Regions from separate parts of the Kitasatospora sp. NPDC018058 genome, predicted to be linked through region 1. Evidence: riboswitches for the same ligand, from Rfam matches in the RefSeq annotation. Region 1 holds a riboswitch; the other holds the start of a gene.
The links. Region 1 has a riboswitch for cobalamin ahead of ACH4E7_RS01685 (hypothetical protein). Riboswitches for the same ligand answer to the same signal wherever they lie in the genome.
Positions count from the first base shown of each region.

Region 2: linked by a shared signal. The riboswitch ahead of ACH4E7_RS14130 (cobalamin biosynthesis protein) and the one ahead of ACH4E7_RS01685 (hypothetical protein) in region 1 are both predicted to bind cobalamin.

Region 1 covers NZ_JBIRFA010000001.1:370,205-377,206, forward strand. The annotation lists gene ACH4E7_RS01660 (RNA polymerase sigma factor SigF) at 1-901, opposite strand, end outside; gene ACH4E7_RS01665 (anti-sigma regulatory factor) at 1,055-1,465, opposite strand; gene ACH4E7_RS01670 (GNAT family N-acetyltransferase) at 1,726-2,202, opposite strand; gene ACH4E7_RS01675 (nuclear transport factor 2 family protein) at 2,212-2,595, opposite strand; partial or broken gene ACH4E7_RS01680 (iron transporter) at 2,675-2,891, opposite strand; gene ACH4E7_RS01685 (hypothetical protein) at 2,957-3,202, opposite strand; cobalamin riboswitch at 3,302-3,434, opposite strand; gene sodN (superoxide dismutase, Ni) at 3,536-3,931, opposite strand; gene sodX (nickel-type superoxide dismutase maturation protease) at 4,190-4,552, shown strand; gene ACH4E7_RS01700 (CGNR zinc finger domain-containing protein) at 4,549-5,145, opposite strand; gene ACH4E7_RS01705 (amino acid ABC transporter ATP-binding protein) at 5,260-6,057, opposite strand; gene ACH4E7_RS01710 (amino acid ABC transporter permease) at 6,054-7,002, opposite strand, start outside.
Region 2 covers NZ_JBIRFA010000008.1:231,984-238,985, reverse strand. The annotation lists gene ACH4E7_RS14140 (alpha/beta hydrolase family protein) at 181-1,287, opposite strand; gene ACH4E7_RS14135 (helix-turn-helix domain-containing protein) at 1,435-2,127, opposite strand; cobalamin riboswitch at 2,323-2,486, shown strand; gene ACH4E7_RS14130 (cobalamin biosynthesis protein) at 2,585-3,547, shown strand; gene ACH4E7_RS14125 (cobyric acid synthase) at 3,544-5,082, shown strand; gene ACH4E7_RS14120 (putative cobaltochelatase) at 5,079-7,002, shown strand, end outside.

The sequences.
Region 1 (7,002 bases):
CGATCTGCGACTGGGTCATGTTCCGGAAGAACCGCAGCACCAGGATCTTCTGCTCGCGGGGCGGCAGTTGGGCCAGCAGCGGCTTGAGCGACTCGCGGTACTCGACGCCCTCCAGCGCCTCGTCGGTGGCGCCCAGGGTGTCCGCCACGGCCGGCGACTCGTCGTCGCTGTCCGGTACGTCGAGGGACAGCGTGGAGTACGCGTTGGCGGACTCCAGGCCCTCCAGGACGTCCTCCTCGGAGATCCCCAGGTGCTCGGCCAGCTCGTGCACCGTAGGGGAGCGGCCGTGCCGCTGGGAGAGCTCGCTGGTCGCCGTGGTGAGCGACAGCCGCAGCTCCTGCAGACGGCGCGGGACGCGCACCGCCCAGCCCTTGTCGCGGAAGTGCCGCTTGATCTCGCCGACGATGGTCGGCGTCGCGTAGGTGGAGAACTCGACCCCGCGCTCGTGGTCGAAGCGGTCCACCGACTTGATCAGACCGATGGTGGCGACCTGGGTCAGGTCGTCCAGCGGCTCGCCCCGGTTCCGGAAGCGCCGGGCCAGGTGTTCGACCAGCGGGATGTGCATCCGCACCAGCTGGTTGCGCAGCTCGACGCGCTCCGGGGAGCCCTCGGGCAGTGCGGACAGTCGGACGAAGAGCGCGCGGGCGGCCTCCCGGTCCGGGGCGCCGGTGCGGTGCGAACCCTGGGCAGGCACGGCGCCGTGCAGCTCCGCGGCCCCGTCCACCGGGACCGGCGAGGGCGGGGAAGCGGGCGTCGGCTCAGACGTCGGCTCGGTCGGGTGGCTCATCCGGTGGGCGTCCTTCGGGTGCGCTTCGTCGTTGGCGGCGAGGCCGGGAACGCTCGCCTGGGTCGGTACGGCAGGGCCCGCCGTCGCGAGGCCGGTACGGTCCAGATCACTCACGGCCATTCCCCCGTTCCGTTCCGGGAGCACCGGGGCCGTCGGCCTCGGTATCGTCTCGTTGGTCGTACCGCCTGGGGCGGTACCGGGAGCCGCCCGTCGGGCCCCGATGGGGGAACGACGGACGGCCCTTGCAGGGTGCTGCTCGGGGCCCGGCTAGTGGGCGACGGACCCGCCGCGCTTCTTGTGCAGGCTGATCGACACGGTGTTGTCCTCGCCGACCGAGGAGTCGACCTCGCCGGCCAGGGCGGAGAGCACGGTCCACGCGAAGGTGTCCCGCTCGGGCGCCTTGCCGTCCGTGGTGGGAGCGGCGACGGTCACCTTCAACGAGTCGCCGACCAGGCGGAACTCGCAGGACAACACGGAGCCGGGCACCGCCTGCTGGAGCAGGATGGCGCAGGCCTCGTCCACCGCGATCCGCAGGTCCTCGATCTCGTCGAGGGTGAAGTCCAGCCGGGCCGCGAGCCCGGCCGTCGCTGTTCGCAGCACGGAGAGGTAGGCCCCCGCCGCGGGCAGCCGGACCTCCACGAAGTCCTGTACTCCGAGATCGCTGTCGATCTGGGACACCCTTGCCTCCTGGGTGACGCGCTGTGCTTGGTTGGTACCTGTGCTACCCGTTGAGGGGCGCCTTGCCACCACTCGAAGGGGTGTCGATGCCGATGATCCGCCATCGCCGTTCGTGCCCCGCACCCCGGTGCGAGAGTTACTCATGGTAAGGCATTGCGACGCTGGGTGGCAGGGGCTTTGCCCGTACTCACCGGTCCGTTCGACGACTTCTCAGCGACTTCTAACGACTTCTAGCGACTTCTAGCGACTTCTAGCGACTTCTAACGACTGCCGGCGGCGGTCAGTGCCTCGCCGGTGAGCCGGTAGACGGTCCACTCGTCCATCGGAACCGCGCCGAGCGACTTGTAGAAGTCGATCGACGGCTGGTTCCAGTCGAGCACCGACCACTCCACCCGCGCGTAGCCGCGCTCGACGGCGATCCGCGCGAGCTCCAGCAGGAGCGCCTTGCCGTGGCCGCCGCCGCGGGCCTGCGGGCGGACGTAGAGGTCCTCCAGGTAGATCCCGTGGGTGCCGCGCCAGGTCGAGAAGTTGAGGAACCAGACCGCGAAGCCGACCGGCTCGCCGGTGTCGTCGTCCTCGGCGATCAGGCCGAACAGCGCCGGGGCGGCGCCGAACAGCGCCTCGCGCAGCTGCTCCTCGGTGGCCACCGCCTCCCGCGGGGCCTTCTCGTACTCCGCGAGTTCGCGGATCATGGCCAGGATGACGGGGACGTCGGTGGCGACGGCGGTGCGGATCATGCCGCGAGCCTACTGCTCGGGCCCGGTCTCGTCCCAGGCCTGGATCGAGGTCTGGTCGACGATCCGGCCGTCCCGCAGGTCGGCCATCGAGGACATCAGCACCCGCACGCCGTCGGGGTAGCGGCAGGACTCCAGGAAGGCGACGTGGTCGCCCTGGACCACCACCTGCTCCAGTTTGTGGGTCATCTCGCGGCCGTAGATGTCGCTCAGCATGGCGCCGATCTCGTCCCGCCCGTGCATCACCAGGGGGTGGCTGGGCTGGGTCTTGCGGTCGACCACGCGCAGTTCGGCGTCCTCGGCGTACAGAGCCAGCAGGGCCTCGGCGTCGCAGCGCTCGATGCCCTCGCGCAGTGCCCGGGTGTCGAAGGCGGACGGCGCCGCCGTGGTGGTCATGATCTCGCTCCTCCGGTCGGGGTCCGTCGGCTCGTACCTCTGAGCGTACGCCCGACCGGAGGAGCGCGATCCGGGCCGGTCAGCGGGCCGGGACGGTGCGCAGGTAGTCGGCCAGGGTGCTGATCGCGGCCGGGTTGCGCGGGCTCTCGACCAGGTCGACGTAGTCCAGCACGACGATCCGGTCGTTCCTGATCGCGGAGACGTCGGCCAGCGGCCGGGAAGGACTTCAGGAACCGCCGCTTCTCCTCGGCGCCGGGGGTCGCGTAGTCGTTGATCACGATCACCTCGGGGTCGCGCAGCCGGGGCTCCTGGACGAGGGCGCGGGCGATCAGCACCCGCTGCTTCTCGCCGCCGGACAGGTTCAGGGAGCCGCGCCGGCGAGGTGTTCGGCCCGTACCCGGCGCAGCGCCGCGGTGCAGCGCCGTCGGTCCTCGGCGGTCGGGCCGCCCATGCCGCGGCGGTGCGGCAGCCGGCCCATCAGGCGATGGCGTACGTGGGGGAGTTCGATCCCGGAGGCGCCGAGCGCGACCCCGCAGACCAGGGGGAGCAGCAGGCCGGCGGCGAGGGGGAGCGTGGGTGTTCGGCGAACGGGTGACGTTCTGTCCACGTGGGGCCGCGCCTTGCCTCGGGCCGCGGGCGTGCCGGGGCGGGCGCCGGCCGGGGCGTGCCCGGGCGCCTTCCCCCTCGCAGTCCACGGCGAGTTGTCGGGAGTTCAGCGGCCGAGGGCGATCGGGCTGGCACGGACGCGGGGGTGTCCCCGGGGCCGCGCTCACCGTTGCGGGTCAGCGCCGGATTCACACCGGACTTCCCCCTCGGACGCCCTGGCGGCATAACAGTCACTCAGGCCAGGCAGCCCTTGCCCAGTGCGGATCGGGCGTGAACGCACGACCGCCCCCGTCCGACGGGCGGACGGGGGCGGCCGGGTGGCGACGCGTCAGGCTCAGGCCTGCTTGGTCTCCCAGAAGATCTTGTCGACCTCGGCGATCAGGTCCAGCAGGGCCTGGCCGGTGGCCGGGTCGGTGGACGCCTTGGCGGCCGAGGCGGCCTTCAGGGTGTCGTTGATCAGCTTGTGCAGCTGCGGGTACTTCTCGAAGTGCGGGGCCTTGAAGTAGTCGCTCCACAGCACCGAGATGTGGTGCTTGACGGCCTCGGCGCGCTGCTCCTTGATGATGATGGCGCGGGCGCGGAAGTGCGGGTCCTCGTTGGCCTGGTACTTCTCCTGGGTGGCCTTGACCGACTCGGCCTCAAGCTTGGCCTGCGCCGGGTCGTACACGCCGCAGGGCAGGTCGCAGTGGGCGTGAGCGGTGGCGCGCGGTGCAAACAGACGAGAGAACATGGGAGTCCTTCCTTAGATCGTCTTCCCGCGCCCGAGATTACCCTTCCGTCCTCGGGGTTTCGCGATCGGGCGGTGGGCCTAGGGCAAAAGGCGGACCCGGAACCGGGGTAATCCGGACATCGAACGGGTGACGGTCCGTGCGGCAGACTGGGGGCGGGCGGTCCGGGAGGAGGAGTCGTGGCGCGGAGTACGGAGCCGGAGGGCGGCGCGGGAGGCGGCGCGGTGCCGTTCGGGCTGGTCGACGTGGCGGGTCCGTCGATGATCCCGACCCTGCGCGAGGGCGACCAGCTGCTGGTCCGCTACGGCGCGCCGATCCGACCGGGCGCGGTGGTGCTGTTCCGGCACCCCTTCCAGCAGGACCTGCTGGTGGTGAAGCGGGCCGCCGAGCGCCGTCCGAAGGGCTGGTGGCTGCTGTCCGACAACCGCCCGGTGGACAGCGACAGCCGCAGCTACGGGCCGGTCCCGGACGACCTGGTGCTCGGCCGGGTGCTGCTGCGGCTGCGCCCGAGCCCGGCCTGGCTGGCGCCGGGCCGGCGGCTGGAGCGGCTGCTGCTCAGCCCCCGGCTGGCCCGGGTGCCGGGCCTGGCCCGCCGGCTCGGGGTCTGGGTGGAGGAGGTTTAGGGACTCTGGTCCGTGGCGCTGAGCGCCGCCTCGGCCTCCTGCCGCTTGCGGGCCCGGTAGGCGGCCACGTTGGCGCGGGTCGCGCAGCGGTCCGAGCAGTAGCGGCGGGAGCGGTTGGTCGAGGTGTCCAGGTAGGCGTTGCGGCAGGGCGCGGCCTGGCAGATGCCGAGCCGGTCGGCGCCCAGCTCGGTGAGGTGGACGGCCAGGCCCATGCAGGCGACCGCGCTGAAGTGCGCGGTGGCGGTCGGTGAGTTGTCGGCCAGGTGCAGGTGCCAGCGTGGCCGGCCGGCGTCGTCCAGGTAGTCGTGCCCGGAGACCAGCGGGCTGACGGGGTACTCCATCAGCAGGCTGTTCAGCAGGTCGACGCCCCGGACCTCGTCGCCCTCGGCGGCGGCCTCGAACACCCCGCGCAGCCTGGTCCGCACGGCCCGCAGCCGGGGCACGTCGGACTCGTCGGCGAGCGCGGCGGCCCGGGAGGAGTCGGAGAACAGGGTGCGCACCGCGTCCACGGAGGTCAGCGTGTCGGTGCCGCGCTCGGGTTCCTCGGTGTTCACCAGCCGAACGGCGAGATCGGCGTAGGAGGCGAGCTCCACGGCGGTCCTTCCAGAGATTTCGGTAACGGGCTGACTGCTTCCAGCCTATTACCTGATGGGGGAAAACGGCGGCGCCCGGCAGGAAACCGCCTGCCGGGCGCCGATCGTACGGGCTCAGAGGACCTTGGAGAGGAAGGCCCGGGTGCGTTCGTGCTGGGGGTTGGTGAGCACCTCGCGGGGGTTGCCGGACTCGACCACCACACCGCCGTCCATGAACACCAGCGCGTCGCCGACCTCGCGGGCGAAGCCCATCTCGTGGGTGACGACGATCATCGTCATCCCCTCCTCGGCCAGGCCGCGCATGACGTCCAGCACCTCGCCGACCAGCTCCGGGTCGAGCGCCGAGGTGGGCTCGTCGAAGAGCATCAGCTTGGGCTTCATGGCCAGTGCGCGGGCGATGGCCACGCGCTGCTGCTGGCCGCCGGAGAGCTGCGAGGGGTAGTTGTTCGCCTTGTCGGCGAGGCCCACCCGCTCCAGCAGGGCCATCCCGCGCTCCTTGGCGGCGGCCTTGGTCTCCTTGCGGACCTGCACCGGCGCCTCTATGACGTTCTCCAGCGCGGTCATGTGCGGGAAGAGGTTGAAGTGCTGGAACACCATGCCGATGTCCCGGCGCTTCTGCGCGACCTCGCGGTCCCTCAGCTCGTGCAGCCGGTCGCCCTTCATCCGGTAGCCGACCAGTTCGCCGTCCACCGAGAGGAAGCCGCCGTTGATCTTCTCCAGGTGGTTGATGCACCGCAGGAAGGTCGACTTGCCGGACCCGGACGGGCCGACCAGGACGAACACCTCGCCCTTCTTGACCTCCAGGTCGATGCCCTTGAGCACCTCCACCAGGCCGTAGGACTTGCGCACGCCCTGCGCCTCGACCATCGGTACGGGTCGGGCGTCCGCCTGGGGCTTGGTCAGGTCGGTCATACGTGGCCACCTCCTTCGAGGCCCGTGATCACGTCGCCCTTGGCCGGCGGGACGGGCTTGCCGGCGAACAGCCGGCGCAGTCGCTGCAGCGGCGTGGGCGGGAGCACCCGGTTGGCGCCGCGCGCGTAGTAGCGCTCGATGTAGTACTGGACCACGGTGAGGATCGAGGTCAGCAGCAGGTACCAGATGCTGACGACGATCAGCAGCGGAATGGTCTGGAAGGTGCGCGAGTAGATGTTCTGACCGGCCCGGAGCAGCTCCTCCAGGGAGATCGCCGAGACCAGGGAGGTGGTCTTCAGCATCGAGATGGTCTCGTTGCCGGTCGGCGGGATGATCACGCGCATCGCCTGCGGCAGGATGATCCGCCGCATGGTGGTGAACTGGCTCATGCCCAGCGCGTGCGCGGCCTCGGTCTGGCCGAGCGGCACGGACTGGATGCCGCCGCGGACGATCTCCGCCATGTACGCGGCCTCGTTGAGGCCCAGGCCCAGCAGGGCGGCGACGAACAGCGGGATCGCCTCGTTGGTCGGCTGGGACCAGAAGGCCGGGCCGAACGGGATGCCGATCGAGATGGTGGGCCAGAGCGTGCCCAGGAAGTTCCAGAACAGCAGCTGGACCAGCACCGGGGTGCCGCGGAAGACCCAGATGTAGAACCAGGCGGTGCTGGAGAGCACCGGGTTCGGCGACAGGCGCATGATCGCGAGGATGATGCCGCCCGACACGCCGATCAGCATGGAGAGGAAGGTCAGCTCAAGGGTGACGCCGAGGCCGTGCAGGATCGAGGAGTCGAAGAGGTACGAGCCGACGACGTCCCACTGGAACTGGGGATTCGTGGTGAGGGCGTGGATCAGCATCGCCGCGAGGAGCGCGACGACTGCTGCCCCGACCCAGCGTCCGGGGTGGCGGACCGGGACGGCCTTGAGGGATTCGGGCCGTCCCGGGTGC
Region 2 (7,002 bases), on a different contig from region 1:
GGTCCGCGTGGGCGGCTGCGGACTGCGGGGAGGACCCGCAACCGCCCCGGACCGACGGTGTGGCCCGGGGCGGGGCGACGGCGTGGGGGGTGACGGGGCGGGGGTGCCGCGTGAGGAGTCGGGTGGGTCGACTTCTCACGTTCAGGGCCGATGTCGGCCCGGAGGTGAGCCCCGGCCGGGTCAGAGGAGGGGGGTGAGCCAGCGACGGAGGAGTTCGGTGTAGTGGTCGGGGGCGGAGTTCCACAGAGCGGCGTGGTCGGCTCCCGGGAAGGTCTGGAGGTTGACCACGTCGGGGCGGGCGGCGGCAAGGCGCTGGACGGTGCTGAAGGGCGCGATCCGGTCGCTGGGGCTGTGCAGCACCAGGGTGGGGGCGTACAGGTCCGCGCCCTCGGCGAGGCGGGAGAAGTCGGCCAGGTCGACCCCGGTGCGGCCCTCGGCGGCGAGGGCGCCCAGTTCGGCGGCGACACCGGTGAAGCCGGCCCGGGCGGCGTCGCGGCGGGCGGAGGCGGGCAGGTCGAGGACGGGTGAGTCGAGGATCAGCCCGCTGACGGCGTGGGCCCAGGCCGAGCGGGCCGCCGTGTGCAGGACGGTGGTGGCGCCCAGCGACCAGCCGTAGAGGACCACCCGGCCCGCGCCGTGGTCGAGCGCCAGCCGTACCGCCGACTCGACGTCGCGCCACTCGGTCGCGCCGAAGTGGCTGAGCCCGTCCGGGGAGGCGGGGGCGCCCTCGTCGCCGCGGTAGGTGACGGCCAGGACGGGCAGGCCGAGGCGGTCGAGCACCGGGAGGACCGGCAGGGTCTGCTGACGGTCGGCCTCGGTGCCGTGGACCAGGATCACCCAGGTGCCGCGTTTGCCGTCGAGGTGCCAGGCGGGGAGGGGGCCCAGCTCGCCGTCGGCGCTGGTGTCGGTGAAGGCGAGGCCGAGCGCCTCGGCGGGGTCGCCGAGCAGGACGCGGGGGGTGAAGCGGACCTCGGTACCGGGCGTGAGGGTGCCCCGGTCGGCGCGGACCAGCCGCCGGGTGACGCCCTGCTCGTCGCTGTGCAGGATCTCCTCGACCACAGCGTGCCCGCCGCCCTCCCACTCCACGGCCCAGCGGCCGCGCCGCAGGCTCTCCGGGCGGCGGGTGAAGGTGACCCGGCCGGCGGCGAGGGTCTGCACCAGGATGAGCCCGGCCCCCTCCTCCACGGGCGCCCCCGCCCCCGCCCCCGCCCCCGGACGGACTATCTGCTCGGAGGCCCGGCGGCCGATCGCCACGACGACCCCGGCCCCGACAGCGGCGGCCGCCACAACGGCTGCGGTTCCCCAACGCATATCGTTCCCCGCTCTGCTTCACGGACCGGACGGTGTTCGTACACCAGTTCACCGGAGTCGCGTGCCCCCGGCCACCGGGCTGGGCCGTCCGGGGCGTACGGGAGCAGCGGGGAAGGGGCATCGTCAGACCGGGACGGCCGTCCGCTGGGCGGCGAGGAGGTGCCAGAACCGGGGGGTGAGGGGCGCGGCAGGGGTGCGGGGGCCGCTGGGAGTGCCCCAGTGGGTGGGGACGTGGTGCTCCTGCTGGAGGACGGGCAGGACGGCGGCCAGGTCGGGTTCGGGGACGGGGACGAGGCGGGCGAGGGCACGGAGGTGGGGTTGCCAGCGGCCGGCGACGCACTGGCGCAGGAGCCGGTCGAGGGCCTCGGCGCGGCCGGTGGCCTCGACGAGCTCGGTCAGCCGCAGGCCCAGGACCTGGGCGAGGGCGTGGGTCTGGTCCGGGCCGCCGTCCCAGTGGCCGGTCAGTTCGGCCTCCTGGTACGTGGGCAGGAGCATGCCGATGCGCTCGGCGACGACCTCCTGGCCGAGCTCCCGGGCGATGCGGTGGTCCCGCAGACGCGTCGGGCGGGCGCCCAGCAGGTCGGCGGCGGGGCACCAGAGGGCGCGGGCGAGGGCGATGAACTCGGCCTCTCCGGGACGCAGGTCGCCGTTCTCCCAGGCGAGGACGTGGCCGGGCAGCAGCCGTACACCGTGGGCGGCCATGCCCTCGGCGACCTGTTCCGGGGTCAGGCCGAGGCCGACCCGGTGGGCGCGGGCGGCCTCGGGTGAGAACGGCACCGGGGGCGGGGCGGCGACGGGGGTCTTTCTGCGGCGCATGGCACCGAACGGTAGGTGCGGCCCTCGGCGCGCCCCCAGCCGCCGAACACACGAAGCGGAGCTGACGTGGCCTCCACCGCGCTGGGCGATCGCACAGCGCGGCACCCGGTACACCGTGTGACCAACCCCTCCGCGACCTCGGTTGACGCGCGGATCGGCCGCGTGATGGGATCCTCGGGCCAAACGGAGGCATGGAGAGGAAGCCGGTGCGAGTCCGGCGCGGTCCCGCCACTGTCACCGGGGAGCACGCTCGGAAGTCCCTCCTTGCCCGCCAACGTACAGGAGGGGCCCATCACGGCGGGCTGTCAGAAGCCGCTGGAAGGCCCGGGGGTGCGTCCGACCCGGAAGCCAGGAGACTCTCGCCCCCGGTACGTCGATCCAGGGCGCGGACCCTGAGTGAGGACACGCACGCGATGCAGGCTGCCCCGCCCCGTCCGACTCCGAGCTGCCCGCCGCCGTGCGCCCGCTGACCCGCGCCGCCGCCTTCGCGCTGGGCGCCGTCGCGGGCTACGCCGCCGACGCCCGCTTCGCCGACCCCCGCCGCGGCCACCCGGTCGCCCTCTTCGGCACCGCCGCGACCCGCCTGGAGCGCCGCCTGTGGCGCGACGGCCGTGCGGCCGGGACGGCGTACACGGCGCTGTGCGTGGGCGCGGTCGCGGCCGGCGCGCTGGCCCTGGACCGCACGGTGGGCCGCCGTCCGCTGGGCCGGGCGGCACTGGCCGCGGCGGCGACCTGGACGGTGCTCGGCGGCACCTCGCTGACCCGGGAGGCGCGCACCATCGGCCGCTCGCTCGCCGCAGGCGATCTGACGGCCGCCCGGGAGCGGCTGCCGCACCTGTGCGGGCGGGACCCGAGCGCGCTGGACGGGCAGCAGATCGCCCGCGCGGTGGTCGAGTCGGTGGCCGAGAACACCGCGGACGCCGTGGTGAACGCGCTGGCCTGGGGCGCCCTGGCGGGCACGCCGGGGCTGCTGGCCTTCCGCGCGGTGAACACCCTGGACGCCATGGTGGGCCACCGTTCGCCCCGCTACGCCCGCTTCGGCTGGGCCTCGGCCCGGCTGGACGACGTCGCCGGCTGGCCGGGCGCCCGGCTGACCGCGCTGCTGACGGTGGCCGCCGCACCCGAACCCCGTACCGCCTGGCGGGTCTGGCGCCGGGACGGCTCCGCGCACCCGAGCCCGAACGCGGGCCAGGCCGAGTCGGCCTTCGCCGGCGCGGTCGGCGTACGCCTGGGCGGGACGCTGCACTACGGCGAGCGGGTGGAGCACCGGCCGGTGCTGGGCGAGGAGTTGCGGCCGGTGACGGTGGACGACATCGAGCGGGCCTGCACGCTGTCCCGGCGGGTGGGCGCGCTGGCGCTGGGTACGACGGTCGCGGGCCACGTCCTGCTGCGGCTTCTGATGAGAAGGGGAACGGCATGAGGAACGCGCTGCTGGTCGCCGGGACGACCTCGGACGCGGGCAAGAGCGTGGTGACGGCCGGGATCTGCCGCTGGCTGGCCCGCCAGGGCGTGCACGTCGCGCCGTTCAAGGCGCAGAACATGTCGCTCAACTCCTTCGTCACCACCGACGGCGCCGAGATCGGCCGCGCCCAGGCGATGCAGGCGCAGGCCGCCCGGGTGGAGCCGGAGGCGGCGATGAACCCGGTGCTGCTCAAGCCAGGCGCGGACGGCCGCAGCCAGGTGGTGCTGCTCGGCAAGCCGGTGGCCGAGGTCGGCGCGCTGGACTACCGCGAGCGCAAGCCCGTCCTGCTGGAACGCGCCCTGGAGTGCCTGGCGGACCTGCGCCGCCGCTTCGACGTGGTGGTCTGCGAGGGCGCCGGCTCGCCCGCCGAGATCAACCTGCGCGACCGCGACATCGCCAACATGGGCCTGGCCACCGCCGCCGGGCTGCCCGTCGTGGTGGTCGGCGACATCGACCGCGGCGGGGTGTTCGCGGCGATGTACGGGACGCTGGCGCTGCTGTCGGCCGAGGACCAGCGGCACGTGGCCGGCTGGTTCGTCAACAAGTTCCGCGGCGACGCGCGGCTGCTGGCGCCCGGGCTGGAGATGCTGCGCGGGCTGACCGGCCGTCCGGTGCTGGGCACACTGCCGATGCTGCCGGGACTGTGGCTGGACGCCGAGGACTCGCTCGACCTGTCGACGGTGGTGGACCGGGTGGACGGCCGCGGACCGCTCGGGGCGGACGTGCTGCGGGTGGCCGTGGTGCGCTTCCCCCGGCTGTCCAACTTCACCGACCTGGACGCGCTGGCGCAGGAGCCGGGCGTGCTGGTCCGCTGGGCGACCCGGCCCGAGGAGCTGGCCGACGCCGACCTGGTGGTGCTGCCCGGCACCCGGGCCACCGTGGCGGACCTCGCCTGGCTGCGCGAACGCGGCCTGGAGCCGGCGCTGAAGGCGCGGGCGGCGGCCGGGCTGCCGATCCTCGGGGTCTGCGGCGGGTACCAGATGCTGGCGCGCTCGATCGACGACGAGGTGGAGTCCAGGGCGGGCGTCGTCGACGGGCTCGGGCTGCTGCCGACCCGGGTGCGCTTCGGCGTCGAGAAGGTGCTCGCCCGGCCGGTCGGCGAGGCGTACGGGCAGCGGGTCGTGGGCTACGAGATCCACCACGGGGTGATCGCGGTCGAGGGCGGGGACGGGTTCATCTCCGATGGCACCGGGCGGAGCCTGGACGGCTGCCGGGTCGGCTCGGTCTGGGGCACCACCTGGCACGGCGCGTTGGAGAACGACGGCTTCCGCCGCGAACTCCTGCGCGAGGTCGCCGAGTTGGCGGGCCGGGCGTTCGTTCCGGCGCCGGACACCTGCTTCGCCGACGCGCGCGAGGCCCGGCTGGACCGGCTGGGCGACCTGATCGAGGAGCACGCGGACACCGACGCGCTGTGGAAGCTGATCGAGGGCGGGGTGCCGGCGGCCGGATCGCTGCCGTTCCTGGCGCCCGGAGCACCTGGGAGTGACGCATGACCGACGTCCGCTATCCGTTCACCGCGATCGTCGGCATGGCCGACCTTCGACTCGGGCTGCTGCTGAACGCGGTCTCCCCGGCCGTGGGCGGCGTGCTTGTGCGCGGCGAGAAGGGCACCGCGAAGTCGACCATGGTGCGCGCGCTGGCCGGGCTGCTGCCCTCCATCGCCACCGTGGACGGCTGCCGCTTCGCCTGCGACCCGGCCGCGCCGGACCCGCAGTGCCCGGACGGGCCGCACACCGATCCGTCCGGCTCGCAACACCCCTCCCAGCTGGTCGAGTTGCCGGTCGGCGTGGCCGAGGACCGGATCGTCGGCTCGCTCGACCTGGAGCGGGCGCTCGCCGAGGGCGTCAAGGCGTACGAGCCCGGACTGCTCGCCAAGGCGCACCGCGGGGTGCTCTACATCGACGAGGTGAACCTGCTCCAGGACCACGTGGTGGACCTGCTGCTGGACGCCGCCGCGATGGGCCGCTCGTACGTGGAGCGCGAGGGCGTGTCGGTGCGGCACGCGGCGCGCTTCCTGCTGGTCGGCACCATGAACCCGGAGGAGGGCGAGCTGCGGCCACAGCTGCTCGACCGCTTCGGCCTCACCGTCGAGATCGCCGCCACCCGGGACCCGGCCGAGCGCGCCGAGGTGGTTCGCCGCCGACTCGGGTACGACGCGGACCCGGCCGGCTTCGCGGCGCGGTTCGCGGCGGAGGAGCGGGAGCTCGCCGAACACATCACCGCCGCCCGGGAGTTGCTGCCCAAGGTCGAGCTGCCGGACGTGGCTCTGCGTCAGATCACCGCCGTCTGCGCGGCGTTCGAGGTGGACGGACTGCGCGCCGACATCGTGATGGCCCGCACGGCGGTCGCACTGGCGGCCTGGGCGGGACGGACCGAGGTGCTGGAGGAGGACGTCCGCAAGGCCGCCCAGCTGGCCCTGCCGCACCGGCGGCGGCGCAACCCCTTCGACGCTCCGGGGCTGGACGAGGAGCAGTTGGACCGGACGCTGGAGGAGCACGCGCAGCCGGACGACCCGGAGCCCGAGGGCGACGGCCCGGGTCCGGACGGCGGCCCCGACGGCGACGGCCCGGACGGGGGCGGCCCCGACGGCGGCGGCGCGCCCGAGCCCTTCGACGGCGGCCCGGAGGCGTCCGCTTCCGACACGGCCGCGGACACCCCGTCGGACGCGTCGGACGCCGAGGCGCCCGCGCAGCCGCCCGTACCGGCCCAACACCCCTCCCCCTCGCGGGAGTCGGCACCGGTCGCAGCCGGCGATCCGTACCGGACCCGACTGTTCACCGTGCGGGGCACCGGCCACGGCGCCCAGGGCCGCCGCTCCCCCGCCGAGACCTCCGGCGGGCACACCATCCGCGCCCGGCGGCCGCAGGGCACGCTCAGCCGGCTGCACCTGACCGCCACCCTGCAGGCCGCCGCGCCGCACCAGGTGGCGCGCGGGCGGGACGGCCGGGCGCTGGTGCTGCACAAGGACGACTTCCGCGAACAGGTGCGCCAGGGGCGGGAGTCCAACCTGGTGCTGTTCGTCGTGGACGCCTCCGGCTCGATGGCCGCCCGGCAGCGGATGACCGCCGTCAAGGGCGCGGTGCTGTCGCTGCTGATGGACGCCTACCAGCGCCGCGACAAGATCGGCATGATCACCTTCCGGGGCACCGGCGCCGAGCTGGCGCTGCCGCCCACCTCCTCGGTCGAGGTCGGCGCGGCCCGGCTGGAGTCGCTGCCCACCGGCGGGCGGACCCCGCTGGCCGCGGGCCTGCTGCGGGCGCACGAGGTGCTGCGGGTGGAGCGGCTGCGCGACCCGAACCGGCGCCCGCTGCTGGTCGTGGTGACCGACGGCCGGGCCACCGGCGGGCGGGACGCGCTCACCCGGTCGCACCGCGCGGCCGCGCTGTTCGCCGCCCAGGGCACCGCGAGCGTGG